One region of the Mesorhizobium sp. WSM4836 genome, then DNA from elsewhere that is predicted to be linked to it. Evidence: riboswitches for the same ligand, from Rfam matches in the RefSeq annotation. Region 1 holds a riboswitch; the other holds the start of a gene.
What was found. Region 1 has a riboswitch for S-adenosylmethionine ahead of metX (homoserine O-acetyltransferase MetX). Riboswitches for the same ligand answer to the same signal wherever they lie in the genome.

Region 1 (7,452 bases):
TCAGGCCGATGCCGACCAGAGCGATCTTTTCGAACATCGGTGAAGTCATGGTGCTCTAGCTTTTCAGGAATGTCGCGAGTGCTGCGACAACGCCGCGATTGGCCTCTTCGGTGCCGATGCTCATGCGCAGCGCGTTGGGAAAGCCGTAGCCGGAAACGCGCCGCAATATGTAGCCGCGCGCACTGAGGTAGTCGTCGGCCTCCGCCGCCGAATGCTTTTTGTCCTCGGGAAAGTGGACGAGGATGAAATTGCCGACGCTCGGCGTCACCCGCAGCCCGAGCCCGCTTAATTGCTCGCTCAGCCAGGCCAGCCAGCTCTCGTTATGCGCGACGCTGCGTTCGATGTGGGCGCGGTCGCGGATCGCCGCGATGCCGGCCTCGATCGCCGTCGCATTGACATTGAAAGGCCCGCGCACACGGTTGATCGCGTCGATGACGTGCATTGGCGCACACATCCAGCCGATCCGCGCGCCGCCCAGGCCCAATTTGGAGAAAGTGCGGGTCATGACCACATTTTCCGCGCTGCCCACCAACTCGACGCCGGCTTCATAGTCGTTGCGCCGGACATATTCGGCGTAAGCGGCATCCAGCACCAGAAGCACGTTTCGCGGCAGGCCGGCATGCAGACGGCGCACCTCCTGGAACGGCACGTAAGTGCCGGTTGGATTGTTTGGATTGGCCAGGAAGACGATCCTGGTGCGCGGCGTCACCGCGGCGAGGATCGCATCAATGTCGGCGCGTTCATCGGTCTCCTTGACCGTTACCGGGACGGCACCGGCCGACAGTATGTAGATCTTGTAGACCATGAAGCCGTGTTCGGTGATGATGGCTTCGTCGCCGGGCGCGAGGTAGGTCTGCGCCAGCAAGCCCAGAATCTCGTCGGAGCCGTTGGAGCAGACGATGTTCGCCGGGTTGAGCCCGTGCACCTCTGCGATCGCTTCCCTCAGGCGCTTGGCGCTGCCGTCGGGATAGATCGCGAGCTTGTCGGCGACCGCGCGCGCGGCCTCTATCGCCTTTGGCGAAGGACCGAGTGGGTTCTCGTTGGCCGACAATTTATGGACCTTGACGACACCTTCAGGCGCCGCGCTCTTGCCGGGCACATAGGCTTCGATGTCCATGATGCCCGCGCGGGGCGTCGGCCGTGCCTTATCCGGTATCTGATTCATCTCACAAATCCGTCGAGAATGCTTCCGCCGGGAAGCCGCAGCGGAAATACAAGCCGTGGCCCGGAATGTCGAGGGCCGGCAATTCGGGATCAAGAACTTGCCGTTGACGAAGCCATGCGGGAGTCATAGAAGAACGGCTACAGTTCCGTGGTGATTTGCCGGTCGGCTTGCAGCCACGTTAAACAACTTGCTAAAGGGCCGTTTGCATCTTGTAACCGGCTTTGCGAAGGCATGGCCGGTTTTTTGTTGCCCTGACTGGCTGTTGCCCAGATCGTGGACAACTGAAGGCCGGGCAAGGAGATGTGATGGTCGCTTTGCGCGCTCGAAAAACCAATAACGAGGCCGACCAGCCGTCGAGCCCGGTGTTGCGTTTCGGCGCCGACAAGCCGCTCAAGCTCGACGCCGGCACGCTGCTGTCGCCGTTCCAGATCGCCTACCAGACCTACGGCACGCTCAACGACGCCCGCTCCAACGCCATCCTCGTCTGCCATGCGCTGACCGGCGACCAGCATGTCGCCAACACCAATCCGGTGACCGGCAAGCCTGGCTGGTGGGAGGTGCTGATCGGCCCCGGCAAGATCATCGACACCGACCGTTTCTTCGTCATCTCGTCGAACGTCATCGGCGGCTGTCTCGGCTCCACCGGCCCCGCCTCGACAAATCCCGCCACCGCCAAGCCCTACGGGCTCGACCTGCCGATCATCACCATCCGCGACATGGTGCGGGCGCAGCTGATGCTGGTCGAGCATTTCGGCATCGAACAGCTGTTCAGCGTGCTGGGTGGCTCGATGGGCGGCATGCAGGTGCTGCAATGGGCCTCGAGCTATCCGGAGCACGTCTTCTCGGCCCTGCCGATCGCCACCGGCGCCCGCCATTCTTCGCAGAACATCGCTTTCCACGAGGTTGGCAGGCAGGCGGTGATGGCCGACCCGGACTGGCACGGCGGCAAATATTTCGAGCATGGCAAGCGGCCGGAAAAAGGGCTGGCGGTGGCGCGCATGGCCGCCCACATCACCTATCTGTCGGAAGCAGCGCTGCACCGCAAGTTCGGCCGCAACCTGCAGGACCGCGAAGCCCTGACCTTCGGTTTCGATGCCGACTTCCAGATCGAGAGCTATCTGCGCCATCAGGGCATGACCTTCGTCGATCGCTTCGATGCCAACTCCTATCTCTACATGACCCGGGCGATGGACTATTTCGATCTCGCCGCCGACCATGGCGGCCGGCTGGCCGATGCCTTCGCCGGCACCAAGACGCGCTTCTGCCTGGTTTCGTTTACCAGCGACTGGCTGTTCCCGACCGAGGAGAGCCGCTCGGTCGTGCACGCGCTGAACGCGGCCGGCGCCTCGGTATCGTTCGTCGAAATCGAGACCGACCGCGGCCACGACGCCTTCCTGCTCGACGAGCCGGAACTGTTCGCCGCCATCAAAGGCTTCATCGCCTCGGCGGCCCGGGCCAGAGGGCTCGGCGCATGACCTCGAAAGGTTGCAGACCGTTCGGATCAGGACCATGCGCCAGGCATAAGCGCATGACCCCGAAAAGTTGCAGACTTTTCGGATCAGGATCACGCGCCAGGCAGGAGCCGAACGCATGAGCGTCAACCGCGCCCAGCGCGTCGACCTCGAAGTCGTCGCCGATCTCATCCCGCCGCAGTCGCGGGTGCTGGATGTCGGTTCGGGCGACGGCCTGCTGCTCGAATTGCTGCAGGAGACCAAGAAGGTCGATGGCCGCGGGTTGGAACTGTCGCAGCGCGGCGTCAACGAATGCGTGGCGCGCGGCCTGTCGGTCATCCAGGGCGATGCCGACAAGGATCTCCAATTCTATCCCGACAAGGGTTTCGACTTCGTCGTCCTGTCGCAGACCTTGCAGGCGACCCGCAATCCGAAATTGGTGCTCGACGAGCTGCTCAGGATCGGCAACCGCGCCATCGTCTCATTCCCCAATTTCGGCCATTGGCGGGTGCGCTTTTCGCTGCTCTTCAACGGCCGCATGCCGGTGACCAAGGACCTGCCCTATTCCTGGTACGACACCCCCAACATCCATTTCTGCACCATTCGCGACTTCGTCAATCTGTGCGACGAGCTTGGCGCAACGGTGGAAAAGGCAACCGCGCTGGACGCGAACGGCCAGCGGATCGGCTTCTCCATGCCTTGGTGGTTCTGGAACTTTTTCGGCCAGCAAGCGGTGTTCCTGCTGAAACGATAGCAGGCCGCGCGCGGCCCGATCATTCGCTGTGGCCAGCCCGGCACCTCGCCGGCGGCCGATCGGAGCCTTGAGCGAGCCCGTCACCTGAAGAATCTTTCATCCGCACCGATGATTTCGGCACGCCTGCGCTGTCCTTATCGATGAGCGCGCCTGGATGGTCCGGCGCCCGGGGACAGAGAGGTGATCCATGGGATCGTTGCAAAATCAGAATGTCGTCGTCGTCGGAGGCAGCCGTGGTGTCGGCCGCTCGATCGCGGAGGCCGCCCTCAAGGAAAGAGCGACGGTGCTGGCCGTCGCCCGCGGAAAACAGGCCCTGGCGCAATTTGCCTGGGAGGTCTCGGGCGTAAAGACACTCGCGGTCGATGCGACGGTGGACTCCGCCCCGGACAAGGTCTTCGCCGCGCTGGAGCCGGACGTGCTGGTGATCTGTGCAGGTGCGCTGGCGCCATCCGCGCCGCTGCATGAACAGAACTGGAAGGCGTTCTCCGCAAACTGGGACACGGACGTCAAGGCGTCGTTCCTGTTTTGCCGGGCCGCTCTGCGGCGTCCGCTCAAGCCGGGAACCCGGATCGTTCTGATCTCCAGTGGCGCGGCCTTGACCGGCGGGCCACCCAATACCGGCGGCTACGCCGGCTCAAAACGCATGCAGATGTTCCTGGCCGGCCATAGCCAGAAGGAGTCGGACCGGCTTGGCCTCGGCCTGCGCTTCATGGCGCTCGCGCCGATGCGCATCATGCCGGAAACCGGCGTGGGCAAGGCCGGCATCGACAGCGTCGCGGCCTATATGGGCATCCAGCCGGCGGACTTCATCGCCGCCATGACCGACATGCAAACGCCGGCCGATGTCGGACGGGCGGTGGTCGCGCTCGCCACCGGTCAGCCGCAAGGCAGTTCCTTCATGGTGAGCGGTAGCGGGCTTGCACCGGCCGCCTAAAGGCGCGCGTAATGTAAACCTGAACCCGGAAGCCGCCCGAAAGTCGCATGACAGACGCTCAGCCACCTCTGGAGCCAGCAGGCCAGCCGATCCTCGATCGGCTGGCCTTCGAGAAGGTCACGGCCGCCCATCGCCGCGAGCTCAAGCTGCATTGCTATCGCATGATGGGTTCGCTGCACGAGGCCGACGACCTCGTCCAGGACACGTTGCTTCGCGCCTGGCGCGCAAGATCGGAGTTCGACGGGCGAGGTTCGGTTCGCGGTTGGCTCTACATGATTGCCACCAACGCTTGCCTCAACGCCATCAAGGCAAGGTCGAGGGCGCGTCGCATTCTCCGGGAAACCGGACGGCCGCCCTCGCACGGAGCGGCGATAGGCGGGCCGGTAGCCGACGTCGCCTGGCTGGAGCCCTACCCCGACGCCGAGCTTCCAGACGTTGCCGGCAGCGAGCCAGGTCCGGAAGCCCGTTACGAGAGCCGCGAGGCCGTCCAGCTCGCCTTCGTCGCCGCCATCCAGGATCTGCCGCCCAGGCAGCGCGCCGCGCTGCTGCTTGCCGACGTGCTGGGATGGTCGGCTGTCGAGACGGCGCGTTTGCTGGGCGGATCGACGGCTTCGATCAACAGCGTGTTGCAGCGCGCCCGCGCAACGCTGGCGGCGCGCTATCCTCAGGGGCGGCCGGCCAGCCGATCACGGCCCAGCCCCGAAGAAGGCCTGCTGCTCGAACGCTACATGCAGGCCTGGCAGGCGGCCAATCTCGACGGTTTGATCGAGCTGCTGCGCGAGGACGCCATCTATACCATGCCGCCTTGGCGCGAATGGTACCAAGGCCGCGAAGCGATCCGCGGTTTCTTCGAGACCGTCTGGCCGAGGTTTGGCGGCTTTCGCGCGCTGGCGACCCGCGCCAATGCCCAGCCGGCGGTCGGGGTTTATTCCCGCAGGCCCGATAGCCCTGAATGGCGTGCCCATTCCCTGCATGTGTTCGACGCAGCCGAGGGCGGGATCGCTTCCTTGACGATCTTCATAGGGCCCCTCGGCCCCAGCCTGTTCTCGGCCTTCGGCCTGCCACCAGCCTAGCTTACCCCTGGCAGCCTTACCGGTCGAGTTCCGGGAAATACGGGTCGGAGAAAAACCGCCGGTCGCGCTCGCCTTCCAGGCAGTCGATTGGTGCGTCGATGCGGATCGTCCTCGGATCCTCCCTGGAATATCCGATGCCGCTGACCTCGAGGATCAGTTTGCGGCGAGTGGCGGTGGCAAATTCGGAAGCCGCGTAGATCGGCAGCACGAACGAGCCGGGCCCGCCGGTAACGCATTCGGCATAATACCGGTCGAGATGGCTGAAGGTGGGTGACGGGCTGATCAGGATCGGCAGCCCGTTGATGACGATGCCCTTCGCCAGCGCCGCATCGCGCGCCGTTGTGACCGGCAGGCCGGTGTTGTTCGGGCCGTCGCCCGAGACGTCGATGACGCGGCGTTTGCCGGCGAAGGCCGTGCCGTTGAAAAGCTCGGCGCCGAAAGCCACTGCACCGGAAATGGAGGTGCCGCGAAAGCTCCTGAACGGGCGGGCCGCGATCTTGTCGGCGAAAGCGTTGGCGCTCTCCTTGCTGTCGACGACCTGCCAGGCAATGACCGCATCGTCGCGGATGGTGCCTGCCCATTCGAAATAGGCGATGGCGATGCGGCCGGAGGTGCCGGCACGCACGGCATTGATGAAATCGGGATGGCGCAGCGCCGCGACATAGCCGGCGCGCTGCAGGGCAAACTCTCTTTCATCCATCGACTGCGAGATGTCGACAGCCAGCACCAGCTCGACGTCGACGGCAATTGCATTGGCGGGCGCGGCCGCGAGTGCTGCGGGGGCGCAGGCAAAGCAGGCGAGCAGGGCGAGAGCATCAAGCATGGCCGATCGGAACGTTTCCATCTGAAACGATCGCGACAGTTTTTCGCCGGGATCGCGGCGAAATAAAGCTTGCCTTCTATTTCTTTCGGCCGGCCGAGGCGAAAACCGGGGGCGGTTCGATGGCGCCTGCCCTGATACGGGCCTGCTTGAGCGGCGGTTGGCCGGCATCCTTGACGATGGTCAACGCCCGCGGGAAAAAGCGGGAATTGTGCTGGCCGCGGCCGATGTTGAGGATCGCGGCGTCGGCAAGGCGCTTGTCCAGCATCGACAACACTTGCCTCAGCGTCGGGCCGTCGAACGCGTCCAGCGCCTCGTCGATGATGACCCATTTTGGCCGTCGCAAGGCGAGCCTGGCAAAAGCCAGCAGGCGCTGCTCGTCGTCGCTGAGCTCACGCTCCCAGCGCGCCGAGCGATCGAGTGAGGACGACAGGCGCTGCAGCCCGACATCGGCCAGCACCTCCGAAATCTCGGCATCGCTCGCCTCCGCCGCGCCGTCTGCATGGTTGAGCACCTCGCGCAGCCTGCCGAGCGGGAAATAGGGCGTTCGCGGAACAAAGATCGGCGCTTCTCCGGCCGGCATGCCGATCCGGCCGCCGCCCCATGGCCATAGACCGGCAATGGCGCGGAAGAACAGCGTCTTGCCGGCGCCCGGATCCCCGGTGATCATGACGCGGTCGCCGGCACGGATTTCGACATGCGGCTCGGCAAGCCTGGTGCATCCCTCCGGCGAGGCAATCTCGAGTTTCTCGAAAGTCAGGCTGCCGTCCGGGTTTTCGCCGAACGAAATGCGCCTTTCCGTATCGTGCAGCACGTCGGTGTCGTCGAGCGCGATGCGGAAGTCGGCGACCCGCATCAGCGTGGCGCGCCAATCGGCGATGCCGCCGATATTGTTGATGAACCAGCGCAGCGAGGAATGGACCTGGTTGAAGGCGCCGACCGCCATCATCAGCCCGCCAAAGCTGATATCGCCGGCAAAATAAACTGGTGAAGCGACGAGGATCGGCGCGACGACAGTGATCCAGCCATAGGTGTCGGTAACCCAGGAGAGATTGATCTGGGCGCTGTAGATGCGCCGCATGGCGCCCAGCACCATGCCGAGATCGAATTCGAGGCGGCGCCTGGCATCGGCCTCGCCATGCGCCAGCGCGATGGCATCGACATTCTCGTTGACGCGAACCACCGAGGAGCGCAGCTCCGCTTCACGCGTGTAGCGATCGTTGTTGAAGCGGATCAGCGGCCGGCCGACCAGCCA
Region 2 (7,452 bases), on a different contig from region 1:
TCCGACGATCTGGCCGTGGTCGAGGATGAACGGCACTTCGTGGCTGCGTACCTCGAGCACTGCCCGGCTGCCGGTGCCGCCCGACGCCGAATGACCGAAACCCGGGTCGAAGAAACCGGCATAATGGACGCGGAACTCGCCGACCAACGGATCGAAGGGCGTCATTTCGGCGGCGTAGAGCGGCGGCACATGCACCGCCTCGCGCGACACCAGGATATAGAATTCGTCCGGATCGAGCACCAACTCGCCGGCCCCGCTCTTGTAGAGCGGCTCCCAGAAATCGACGACATCCTGCGCGGCGCGCTTGTCGACGTCGACAAGGCCGGTGTGGTGCTTGCCGCGATAGCCGACCAACCCGTCCTTGTCGCCGTCGAGGTCGATCGACAGCGCGATGCCGCCGCCTGAGATGTTGGGCGGTTCGGTGGCGACCAACATTACGGCGCGGTGCAAGTCGTGCAGCTCGCTTTCCGACAAGAGCGCATTGCCGGTGCGGAACCTGATCTGCGACAGCCGCGAGCCGGTCCGCACGACAATCGGGAAAGTGCGCGGGCTGACCTCCAGATAGAGCGGGCCTTCATAGCCGGCGGCGATCTTGTCGAACTCGTGGCCACGGTCGGTCATTACCCGAGTGAAGATATCGAGCCGTCCGGTCGAGCTTTTCGGGTTGGCCGAGGCGGAAATATGCGCGGGCAGCGCCAGGCTTTCGAGCAGCGGCACGATGTAGACGCAGCCGGTTTCCAGCACGGCACCTTCGGCGAGGTTGATCTCGTGCAGCTTCAGCCGGTCGAGCTTGTCGACAACCCTGTGGTCTGGGCCGGGCAAGAAGGAAGCTCGCACCCGCCAGGCCTTGTCGCCGAGCCTGAGGTCAAGGCTGGCCGGCTGGATCTGATCGGTATCGAGCGCGCGCGGCGATTTCAGCGCGCCCGTCTGGAACAGCGCGGAAATATGCTGATCGGGAAGAATGCCTGTCTGCCGCAAGGGTCTGGCTCCGTTCGAACGCCGGGCGAGGTCTTGTTCTGTCGCAGGTCCGACCGTGGACGCCTTTGGCACCTGCCTGGTACACCCTCTTAATCATGCCGGCAATTGACGCAAGCGTGGCGCGGGTCTAAAGCTCGTTATCCCGTGGTGATTTGGCCGGTCGGCTTGCAGCCACGTTAAACAAGTCGCTAAAGGACCGTCGGGCCGCAAGGCCATATGGACCGGTTGCGACTTTCGCGGCCGGTTTTTTGTTGTTTGGACCAATTTTGGTGTTTGGATAGAATCATGACCAAGAAGCGCGACTGGAAGCCTCAGACCGCACTCGTGCATGCCGGGACGCTGCGTTCCGGCTTCGGCGAGACCTCCGAGGCGATGTATCTCACTCAGGGCTATGTCTACGAGACGGCGCAAGCGGCGGAAGCCCGCTTCAAGGGCGAGGAGCCGGGCTTCATCTATTCGCGCTATGCCAATCCGACGGTCGACATGTTTGAAAAACGCATGTGCGCGCTGGAAGGCGCCGAGGACGCTCGCGCCACGGCATCCGGCATGGCGGCGGTGACGGCAGCACTGCTGTGCAGTGCCAAGGCGGGCGACCATATCGTGGCGGCGCGTGCACTGTTCGGCTCCTGCCGCTGGGTGGTCGAGACGCTAGCGCCGAAATACGGCATCGAGGCAACGCTGGTCGACGGCACCGACATCGCCAGTTGGGAAAAAGCGGTCAGGCCCAACACCAAACTGTTCTTCCTGGAAAGCCCTACCAATCCGACGCTGGAGGTGGTCGACATCGCCGCCGTCGCGGCACTTGCCAATTCGATCGGCGCCAGGCTGATCGTCGATAATGTGTTCGCCACGCCCTTGCAGCAGAAACCCTTGCAGCTCGGCGCCCACATCGTCGTCTATTCGGCCACGAAACATATTGACGGCCAAGGGCGCTGCCTTGGAGGCGTTATCTTGTCGGACAAAAAATGGATCGACGAGAATCTGCATGACTATTTCCGCCACACCGGCCCCAGCCTCTCGCCCTTCAATGCCTGGACCCTGCTGAAGGGCCTGGAGACGCTGCCGCTGCGCGTACGCCAGCAGACGGAAAGCGCCGGCCGCATCGCGGATTTCCTCGCCGAGCGCCCGCAAATCGCCCGCGTCATCTATCCGGGCCGCGCCGACCACCCGCAAGCGGCCGTGGTCAAGAAGCAGATGTCGGGCGGCTCGACGCTGATCTGCCTGGATGTGAAGGGCAGCAAGCAGGCGGCCTTTGCTTTCCAGAACGCACTCGACATCGTGCTGATTTCCAACAATCTCGGTGATGCCAAGAGCCTGATCACTCATCCAGCGACGACGACGCACAAGAACTTGACCGATGAAGCGCGTGCCGAGCTCGGCATCGGACCGGGAACGCTCAGGCTTTCCGTCGGCCTGGAGGATGCCGACGATCTGCTCGACGATATCGAGCAAGCGCTGAGAGCTGCCGGATAAGGGCTGGCCGAACAGAGGCGAGCGGGACGCGCCGATCAGGCGCCGGACGGGGTCTCTTCCAGCTCCGCGATGGCCTTGGTCTGGATAGTCATCACGTTGCCGCGCCAGTGGACGGCGCCACTCAGCCATCCGCGCGCCCATATCGCGGGCAGCATGCAGTCGCGAACCATCATCGCCGGGATTGTGCGCAGCGACAGGTGCCATCCCTTGGCCGAAGCCAGGGCGCATTCCGGCAGGTAAGCCGCCGCCAGCACGACGATGGCGGTTGCTGGCAGGCTGACGCCTGCGTCAGCCGCGGCGATCAGCGCAAGCACCAGTGGTGGCGCCGCGCCGATTAGAATCTCGGGGGCAAAGAACAGTGCAAAGGTGACGCGGCGCAGCCGCGCCCAGCGCGCCTGCCGCGACCAGATGTCGCCGAGCGTGCGCCGGCCGAGCGGCTGTTCGAAGGGCGAGGCGACAAGATTGACCCGCAGTCCGAGCCCGTTGACCAGCTTGGTCGCGGCGGCGTCCTCGGCGATCTCGGCAGCAAGCGCGCAGATGCCGCCATTGGCATCGAGCACCGGCTTGTTCCACAACATGCTCTTGCCTTGGGCGAAGCCGAGGCCGAGCGCCTCTCCAGCATACTGCCAGCGAGCCTGCAGCGTGTTGAGAAAGGCGCATTCGACCTCCCCCCAGAAGCCGTCCGGCCGCGAGCCGATCGGCGTCGAGCAGACGAGGCCGGTGTCGTGCCGCCACGCGGCTATCAGGTGCTGGACATAATCTCTCGGCATAAGCACGTTGGAATCGGCAAGGATGACCCAGCGATAATGCGCCGCCTCCCAACCCTTCACGCAATTGTTGAGTTTTGGATTGCCGCTGATGCGGTCGTCACCGACCAGAAGGCGGGCGCGAATAGCTGGAAAGCGCACCATTGCGGCGGTGATCGGCTTGACCACCGGGTCGTCGGCATGGGCGACGCAGAAGATGAGTTCGTAGCGCGGCCAGTCGAGTGAGAAGGCGCGCTCCAGCGTCTCTTCGGCAAACGGCTCGACGCCGCGCGCCGGAATGATGATCGATACCGGCGGCGCGTTGGCCGCGGGCGGTTCGATCCTGCCTGGTCGCTTCAGCTTCAGCGAAGCTAACAGGATGCTGGCGAGATTTGAAAGAAGGAGGGCTATGGAAAGGAGGGCGGCTGCGAATGTCGGTTCCATCGAGATCTGGTCACTCCAGAAATGCCGGCCGCATGACGGCCGTTTTCAACAATTCGACAGAACGCTGAGTCGCCCGGCACAAGCCTGCACACCATCATTGTCATGTGTCACTTAAATGACATTGTTTTTCGGCACCTGCGCTTGAATCGGGCAAGGAGATGACGCGCATCGTTGATCAAACTGCGCTGAGCGTCGAAAGTTCCATCTACATTGCTTTGGAGCAGTTTGTGTACAGCGCCGTCACCCGCAACATCGAAGTGCAGGTCAGGCCGTTCTATCTGGAGGATCACTCCGACCCGCCGCAAAACCGCTATGTCTGGGGCTACCAGGTAACCATCGATAATCAGTCGGATGAGTTCGTGCAGCTTCTGTCGCGCTACTGGCACATCACCGACGGCACCGGCAAGGTCGAGGAAGTGCGCGGCCCCGGGGTCGTCGGCGAGCAACCCGGACTCAACCCCGGTGACAGTTATCAGTATACGTCCGGATGCCCGCTCTCGACCCCGTCCGGCATCATGGTCGGGCACTACACAGTGCGCACCAAACGGGGCGAGACGTTCGACGTCGCCATCCCCGCCTTCTCGCTCGACTTGCCGGGAATGCGGCGCACCGTCAATTGACGGCCGTCATCCGGCCGCTGCAAACTCCGCCGGGTCGAAGTCATATTGCTTCGAGCAGAATTCGCAGGCGACGTGAATGCTGCCGTCCTCGGTGCTGTCCCTGATCTCCTGGGCGGAAAAGCCTTCGAGGATGCCGCGGATCTTCTCCCTCGAGCATGAGCACTGGTCGGCGACCGGCACGCCGCCGAAAACGCGGACGCCATGCTCGTGGAAAAGCCGGTAAAGCAGCCGTTCGGCGCCGATCGTCGGATCGATCAGCTCGGTCGGTTCAATGGTACCAAGCAGCGCCAGCAGCTCCTGCCAGGAATTGTCGGTCGGGTCGTGGATTTCCTCACGCGGATCGCCATCGCCACCAGGAAGGTCGGGTACGCGCATGCGCTCCGCCGACTGCGGCAGGAATTGTGCCAGCAGGCCACCGGCCCGCCATTGCTCGCGGGCACCGCCGACGCCGGGCGTCAGAAGCTTGGCAACCGAAAGCCGGAGGTCGGTCGGAATCTGCTCCGACTGGCGGAAATAGGTGCGTGCGGCATCTTCCAGCGTGACGCCGTCGAGCTGGACGATGCCCTGGTAGCGTTGCGTGTGAGCGCCCTGATCGATGGTCAGCGCCAGGACGCCGCTGCCGAGCAGCGTCTGCGGTGACGTCTCGCCTGCAGAAGTCAAAGCCTGCAGCCGGTCGGCATCGAAGCGGGCATAAGCGCGAAGCGCGTGCGGCGTGGAGAAATCGGCGACCAGCATGTCGACCGGCCCGTCGGTGCGGGTCTGCAAAATGAACTTGCCCTCGAACTTCAGCGAAGTTCCGAGCAATACCGTCAGCACACAGGCTTCGGCCAGGAGCCGGGCGACCGGCTCGGGATAGTCGTGGCGGCTGAGAATAGCGTCGAGCATCGGCCCGAGCTGGACGGTGCGGCCGCGCACGTCGAGCGGGCCGACCTCGAACGGCACGACGTGGTCGTCGCCGGCGTAGCCGAATTCGCCGAGCTTGGGTTTATGTTCAGCCAATTGATGAGTTTCCAACATGACAAAGCTCCGGGGCGCGGCGATGCCGCCCTCCGGGGCGCATGCGACGAGACGCGCTCGATTTGCGTGATGCGCCTGAGATAGGCACCACACACTTCCGGATCAAGGCGGCGCGGATCAGGCCGGCCCGGATCACCGCGGCCCGTATCAAGCGCCCAGGCACCAGGCCAAGACCGCCTTCTGGGCATGGAGCCGGTTCTCGGCCTCATCGAACACCACCGAATGCGGTCCGTCGATCACCTCGTCGGTAACCTCCTCACCGCGATGCGCCGGCAGACAGTGCATGAACAGCGCGTCCGGTTTGGCTTTCGCCATCAGTGCCGCATTGACCTGATAGGGCAAAAAGACATTGTGGCCGCGGGCACGGTGCTCCTGGCCCATCGACACCCAGCAATCGGTGACGATACAGTCGGCCTCGTGAACGGCCTCCTCGGGCGAACGGGTGAATTTCAGCTTGCCGCCATTGGCTTTCGACCAGTCGACATGCTTCTGAGCCGGTTCGCTGCCCTCGGGCACGGCGACATTCAGCTTGAAGCGGAACCGCGCAGAAGCCTCCAGCAGCGAATGCAGCACGTTGTTGCCGTCGCCGGTCCAGGCGATCGTCTTGCCGGCCACCGGACCGCGGTGCTCTTCGAAGGTCATGATATCGGCCATCAGCTGGCAGGGATGGGTCTCGTCGGTCAGCCCGTTGATGACAGGGACCGTAGCGTTTTCCGTCAGTTCCAGCAGCCGGTCATGCGAAGTGGTTCGGATCATGATGGCATCGACATAGCGCGACAGCACCTTGGCCGTGTCTGCTATGGTCTCGGAACGGCCAAGTTGCATCTCGGTGCCAGTCAGCATGATCGTCTCGCCACCCAACTGCCGCATGCCGACGTCGAACGACACGCGCGTGCGCGTCGACGGCTTGTCGAAGATCATCGCCAGCACCTTGCCTTCGAGCGGCTTGCTGCGTTCGCCGGCCTTGAGCCTTGCCTTCCGCACAGCTGCGTCGTCGAGCATGAAGCGCAGATCGCCTTCGGAAACGGCGGAAAGATCGGTGAAATGGCGAAGGGACATCAGGAATTCCAGGATTACTTCGCAGCGGCAGCGACGATGGCATCCGCCAGGCTCTTGGCGCCGGCACGAATGCGCTCGAGCGCTTGGTGGATCTCGGCATCGGTGACGGTGAGAGGCGGCAGCAGGCGGATAACGTTGTCGCCGGCCGGAACCGTCAAGAGATGCTGGTCACGCAGTGCCACCGTGACTTTGGTGTTGGGCATCGCGCATTTAAGCCCAAGCATCAGGCCGGTGCCCCTGATGCTTTCGATAACGTCCGGAAATTCGTCGGCGACGCCGGCGAGCCCCTGCTTCAACAGCAGGGCCTTGCGCCGGACGTCCTCGAGGAAGCCGTCTTCCAGCACCACGTCGAGCACGGCGTTGCCGACCGCCATCGCCAGCGGATTGCCACCGAAGGTGGTGCCGTGCACGCCGGCGGTCATGCCGACCGCTGCCTCGTCGGTGGCGAGGCAGGCACCCATCGGGAAGCCGCCGCCGATGCCCTTGGCCACCGCCATGAGGTCGGGTGTGATACCCGCCCACTCATGCGCGAACAGCTTTCCGGTGCGGCCGACGCCGCATTGGACCTCGTCGAAAATCAGGAGCAGCCCGTGCTGATCGCAGAGCTGCCTGAGCCGCTTCAGCGACTGCGTCGGCACTTGCCTGATGCCGCCTTCGCCTTGCACTGGCTCGATCAGGATCGCCGCGGTTTCGGGCGTAATCGCCCGTTCGGCGGCATCCATATCGTCGAAGCCGACCTGGTCGAAGCCTTCGACCTTGGGGCCGAAACCTTCCAGGTATTTGTATTGGCCGCCGGCGGCGATGGTCGCCAGGGTGCGGCCGTGGAAGGCGCCTTCGAAGGTGATTGTGCGGTAGCGCTCGGGATGGCCCTTGACGAAGTGGTAGCGCCGCGCCGTCTTGATGGCGCATTCGAGCGCCTCGGCGCCTGAATTGGTGAAGAACACCTTGTCGGCGAAGCTGGCGTCGGCCAGCCGCTCGCCGAGCCGGCTCTGTCCCGGAATCTCGTACAGATTGGAGACGTGCCAGAGCTTGGCGGCCTGCTCGGTGAGGGCCGCGACCAGATTCGGATGGCTGTAGCCCAACGAATTCACGGCGATGCCGCCGGCGAAGTCGAG

Region 2: linked by a shared signal. The riboswitch ahead of AC0L2P_RS03990 (O-succinylhomoserine sulfhydrylase) and the one ahead of metX (homoserine O-acetyltransferase MetX) in region 1 are both predicted to bind S-adenosylmethionine.

The regions. Positions count from the first base shown of each region.
Region 1 is NZ_JBVVQF010000024.1:67,355-74,806, forward strand. It holds gene AC0L2P_RS25000 (prephenate/arogenate dehydrogenase family protein) at 1-49, opposite strand, end outside; gene hisC (histidinol-phosphate transaminase) at 56-1,165, opposite strand; SAM riboswitch at 1,303-1,379, shown strand; gene metX (homoserine O-acetyltransferase MetX) at 1,471-2,640, shown strand; gene metW (methionine biosynthesis protein MetW) at 2,756-3,370, shown strand; gene AC0L2P_RS25020 (SDR family NAD(P)-dependent oxidoreductase) at 3,558-4,304, shown strand; gene AC0L2P_RS25025 (RNA polymerase subunit sigma-70) at 4,352-5,377, shown strand; gene AC0L2P_RS25030 (DUF1194 domain-containing protein) at 5,394-6,200, opposite strand; gene AC0L2P_RS25035 (ABC transporter ATP-binding protein/permease) at 6,277-7,452, opposite strand, start outside.
Region 2 is NZ_JBVVQF010000002.1:371,089-378,540, reverse strand. It holds gene AC0L2P_RS03995 (2'-deoxycytidine 5'-triphosphate deaminase) at 1-978, opposite strand, end outside; SAM riboswitch at 1,113-1,190, shown strand; gene AC0L2P_RS03990 (O-succinylhomoserine sulfhydrylase) at 1,261-2,451, shown strand; gene AC0L2P_RS03985 (ceramide glucosyltransferase) at 2,487-3,641, opposite strand; gene apaG (Co2+/Mg2+ efflux protein ApaG) at 3,869-4,261, shown strand; gene AC0L2P_RS03975 (Hsp33 family molecular chaperone) at 4,268-5,278, opposite strand; gene argF (ornithine carbamoyltransferase) at 5,426-6,337, opposite strand; gene AC0L2P_RS03965 (acetylornithine transaminase) at 6,352-7,452, opposite strand, start outside.